One region of the Cupriavidus sp. H18C2 genome, then DNA from elsewhere that is predicted to be linked to it. Evidence: riboswitches for the same ligand, from Rfam matches in the RefSeq annotation. Region 1 holds a riboswitch; the other holds the start of a gene.
The links. A riboswitch is a leader RNA that binds a small molecule or an ion and turns the genes downstream of it on or off. The one in region 1 is predicted to bind cobalamin.
Positions count from the first base shown of each region.

Region 2: linked by a shared signal. The riboswitch ahead of EPAKOI_RS25555 (CbtB domain-containing protein) and the one ahead of EPAKOI_RS12920 (TonB-dependent receptor plug domain-containing protein) in region 1 are both predicted to bind cobalamin.

Region 1 covers NZ_CP186010.1:2,857,681-2,859,875, reverse strand. The annotation lists gene EPAKOI_RS12930 (cell division protein ZapA) at 1-195, opposite strand, end outside; gene EPAKOI_RS12925 (hypothetical protein) at 192-512, opposite strand; cobalamin riboswitch at 720-1,016, shown strand; gene EPAKOI_RS12920 (TonB-dependent receptor plug domain-containing protein) at 1,089-2,195, shown strand, end outside.
Region 2 covers NZ_CP186012.1:46,123-48,317, reverse strand. The annotation lists gene EPAKOI_RS25565 (MFS transporter) at 1-39, shown strand, start outside; gene EPAKOI_RS25560 (histidine phosphatase family protein) at 462-1,058, opposite strand; cobalamin riboswitch at 1,047-1,203, shown strand; gene EPAKOI_RS25555 (CbtB domain-containing protein) at 1,206-1,433, shown strand; gene EPAKOI_RS25550 (CbtA family protein) at 1,446-2,180, shown strand; gene EPAKOI_RS25545 (hypothetical protein) at 2,188-2,195, opposite strand, start outside.

The sequences.
Region 1 (2,195 bases):
CAGGTCGGACGCGATGCTGATCGCGGCCATCACGGCCACGCGCTCCACGCCCTTGGCCGCCACGCTGCCCTTGAGCTTGTTCATCTTGTCGTCGACCAGCGCCACGGCCTCCAGCAGCGCGGCCTCGTTGTCCGGCGAGATCGCGAAGCGATAGGGCTGGCCGGCGATGTTCACTTCCACTTGCTTGTTGCTCATGCATGTTCTCCGGGGGCTTGCTGCGAACCTTCCGCCGCGGCACGCGGGCCGTCGCCCAGCAGGTCGAGCTGGCGCGCATCGCTGGCGGTGGGCAGCTTGTCCAGGATGGACTGGATGCGCAACTGGGCTTCCTCGATCTTGATATTGAGCAGTTCGCGGTCGGCCGCCATGGCTTCGCGGTCCGCGCGCAACTGGCCCGCCTCGGCCTGCAGGCGGTCGATCTCCGCCCGCAGCCGCTGGTTTTCCGCCGCCAGGGTGTCCGCATGGTGCAGCACACGTCCGATCTTGGCGGCCAGTTGTTCGAGTTCGTTGAGCATAGTGCCTGTCGTGTCCGGTAAGGAGTAAGGGTCAGGTTTCGGGATTCTAGCCGATGCACGCACGCTGGCTACCTGCAACAAGCCCGGTGAGACTTGCGTGCCGCACGGAAGTTGCACGGATCGCCGCCGATCGGCCCGATTGCGCGCGTCATCCGGTGGTTATCGGCAACCTGATCCATCGCATTGACGCCAACTTTGAAACTCCCTACACTCGCGCACGTTCCAGGTGCTCGCAGCCCTTTCGCAGGTGCTGCAGTTCAACGGGAAACAGGGAGCCGGGGTGCCGCTGCCAGACTGGATATCGCCAGCCTGGACAGCGCGGCGCGGGCCAACCTGTGCTGCCCCCGCAACGGTAAGCGACCGCGGACACGCTCATGACGAGCGTCGCCCGCAGGGCCGGCCAAGCGCCACTGATCCGGTTTCGTCAGCCTCTGGCGATCCGATCGGGAAGGCGGCCTGCCTGATGTCGTCAGCCCGGATACCGGCCTGAAGAACGCGGGCGTCCGCCCCTTGCGGCGCCCATTCGCCAACAGGTCCGCGGGGGAACGGACCCGGCCGTTCTCTTCCATCCTGCTCATGCGTTCCACGCCTTCCAGGTCGACTGCCGCGGCAAAGCCGCCGGTCCGCCTATCCACGTCCGCCATCGTGGCGGCCGTTGCCGTCCTGTCCGCCGCCCCGGTGCCGGGCCTTGCCCAGACCGCGCCGGCCGATGCCGCGCCGTCGCAATCCCAGCCGCAGGCCCTGGCGCCCGTCGTCGTCACCGCCTCGCGCACCGCGCAGAGCGTGACCGAGGCGCTGCCGCACACCACGGTGGTGACCCAGGAGGACATCGTCAATTCGCAGGCGCCCGACCTGCGCTCGCTGCTGCGCGGCCAGGCCGGCGTGGAATTCGCCGTCAACGGCGGCATGGGGGCCAACACGTCGCTGTTCATGCGCGGCGCCAACTCCAACCAGGTGCTGATCCTGATCGATGGCGTGCGCGTGTCCGGCGCCAGCAGCGGCACGGCGCAGCTTGCCAACATCCTGCCCGACGAGATCGACCACATCGAGGTGGTGCGCGGCAACGTGTCGGCGCTGTACGGGTCCGACGCCATCGGCGGCGTGGTGCAGGTCTTCACCAAGAACGGCGCCGGCCACGCGCCGGCGGCCAATGCGCAGATCGAATACGGCAGCAACAACACGCGCCAGGGCTCCGTGGGCTATGGCGGCCAGATCGGCGACACCACGTTCAACGTGACCGGGTCGATGTTCAAGACCGACGGTTTCTCGTCGATCAATACCAAACTGCGCCCGACCGCGAACCCGAACGACAACCCGTACGAGAACAAGAGCGTCTCCGGCCAGCTCCGCCACAAGTTCACGCCCGACTGGGACGCCGGGGTGGCCGCGTACTACTCCGACAGCGACCTGTCCTACGACGGCGGCGGCCGCACCGACGATACCCGCCTGCTCAGCAAGCTCTACACGGTGTCCGCGTTCGCCAACGGCCGGCTGACGTCGGCGTGGACCACGCACGTCAAGGTGGCGCAGAGCGAGGACCGCAGCGAGGGCCGCAAGAACGGCCTGTTCGACAGCCTGTTCAGCACGCGCAACCGCCAGTTCAACTGGCAGAACGAATACGCGCTGACAGCCGGCCACAAGCTGCTGTTCGGCACCGACTGGCTGCAGCAGGAGCTGACGTCC
Region 2 (2,195 bases), on a different replicon from region 1:
GCCGTCAACGTTGAATCGAGGAATCGCGCGCTGGACTGAGCGCGTGGCCCGTGACATCCGACCGGGCGTTCCGGGTGGCGCACCATGAACGAAATGACAATCGGCGAGCCTTCCGCAGCGCGATGAAGTACTGCCACGTGCAGCACGAGGGCCGCCTCAGCACTATTGTCTTTGCCGCCGCTGAAGGCGACGACGGCGGGGTGCCGAGCCCGCAACAGCGCGATGATTGCCGCGATTGCCCGGTCGATTGCTTAAACTGTCGAACTGGTGCTGACCGTGGAAGCGGCCCCGGAGCCGCCCGTGGCTGTGGCGCCCGATATCGCGTTCATACCGACCGTGCCCTACGGCAACACGCTGATGATGGCTAGGACAGTGGGCTTGTGGTCACGTTCTGGAACACGGGGCAGGACGTCTACGGACCTTTCCGCTCGCGCGCCGCAGCAGCCTGGCGCCCCAGCGCCTCAGCCGCCCGGCTGAATAGGGACGGCCACGGTCGACACGCGCCAGCCGCCAGGCTGGCCGGTCAGCGTGGTCAGTGTCAGCGGCGCGATGTCCAGCCGCGTGGCAGCCCGCGCCGGCGCGCCCCGCGCATGCACCACCAGCGCGCGGATCACGCTCGCATGGGTCACGGCCAGCGTCGGTCCCGGCGCGCAGGCATCGATCCAGCGCGCCGCGCGCGACGCCACGGCCAGCAGCGATTCACCGCCGTGCCCGGCCATCGCCGGATCGGCCAGCCATGCGGCCAGCGCGTCCGGCGCCGATGCGGCCACGTCCTTGAGCGACTGGCCTGTCCACTTGCCGTAGTCCACCTCGCGCAACTCGGCGTCGGCGGCGGCCTCCAGCCCCAGCGCCTCGGCCGTGGCGCGCGCCACGGGGGCCGGACTGCGTGAGACGCGGGGCGAGTCCCCGCCTATCATCGCCAGCAGCGGATCACGCAGCGTCGGCAGACCTGCCAGATCGGCCGCATCTGGCAGGTCTAGCGCCGTGTTGGCCGGAAAGCGGCCGGTGCGCAGCGCGGCGGTGGCGGGGACGCAAAGCAGGGCGATGCGGGAAGTCATGCGGCGGGTCCGGGAGTCGATTAGAATGCACGGATTCCGAAGGGAGGAAGCCGGTGGAATTCCGGCACGGTCGCGCCACTGTAGAGTCAGACCTTCCCTGCGGGCAACGATCCGTGACAGGACGCGCCATCCTCAAGGAGAAATCCCATGCACGCAAGTGCCATCGCCACGCCGGCCGCCATCGCGCCGGTATCCCTGCCTGTTTCCATCCCCGTCCGCGAACTGCTGCCATGGGCCGTGTTCGGCGGCATGCTGCTGCTCCTGGCTATCTATTTCGTGGGTGTCGAAGCGGGCGCCATGGCGGTCTTCAACACCATGTACGTGCATGAATTCGTGCACGACGGCCGCCACCTGCTTGGCTTTCCTTGCCACTGAGGCAGTCGCCCCATGGTGAGACGTCTGCTGGTCCGCGGCATGGTCGCGGGCTTCCTGGCCAGCCTGCTGGCCTTTGGCTTTGCGCGCGTGGTGGGCGAGCCGCAGGTGGCGCGTGCCATCGCCGTCGAGGAACAGGCCGCCCATGAGATGGGCGGCAGCCACGCGCACGAGATGCCGGAACTGGTGAGCCGCGAGGTGCAGTCCGGCGCGGGCCTGTTCGTCGGCGTGGCCGTATTCGGCAGCGCGCTGGGCGGGCTGTTCGCGCTGGTGTTTGCCTACGTCTACGGCCGCATCGGGCGGCTCGATGCGCGCGCCACGTCGGTGCTGCTGTCGCTGCTGGGCTACGTGGCCATCGTGGTCGTGCCGTTTCTGAAGTACCCGCCCAATCCGCCGGCCGTGGGCGACCCGTCCACCATCGGCCTGCGCACGGCGCTGTTCTTCACGATGATCGCCGTTTCGCTGGTGGCGATGACCGTGGCGGTGGCGGCGGCGCGCCGACTGCTGGCGCGGGCCGATGCGTGGACGACGTGGCTAGGTGCCAGCGCGGCGTTCGTTGTGCTGGCCGGGGTGGCGCATGCCTGGCTGCCCGGCATCGACGAGGTGCCGAACGGCTTTCCCGCTACGCTGCTCTGGCAGTACCGGGTAGCTACCTTCGGCATACAGGCCGTGCTCTGGGGCGGGCTGGGACTGATCTTCGCGCGGCTGGCCCAGCCGCTGATGGCGGGCGGGGTGGCGCCGGCGCGCTAACCGGCCCTTACATCG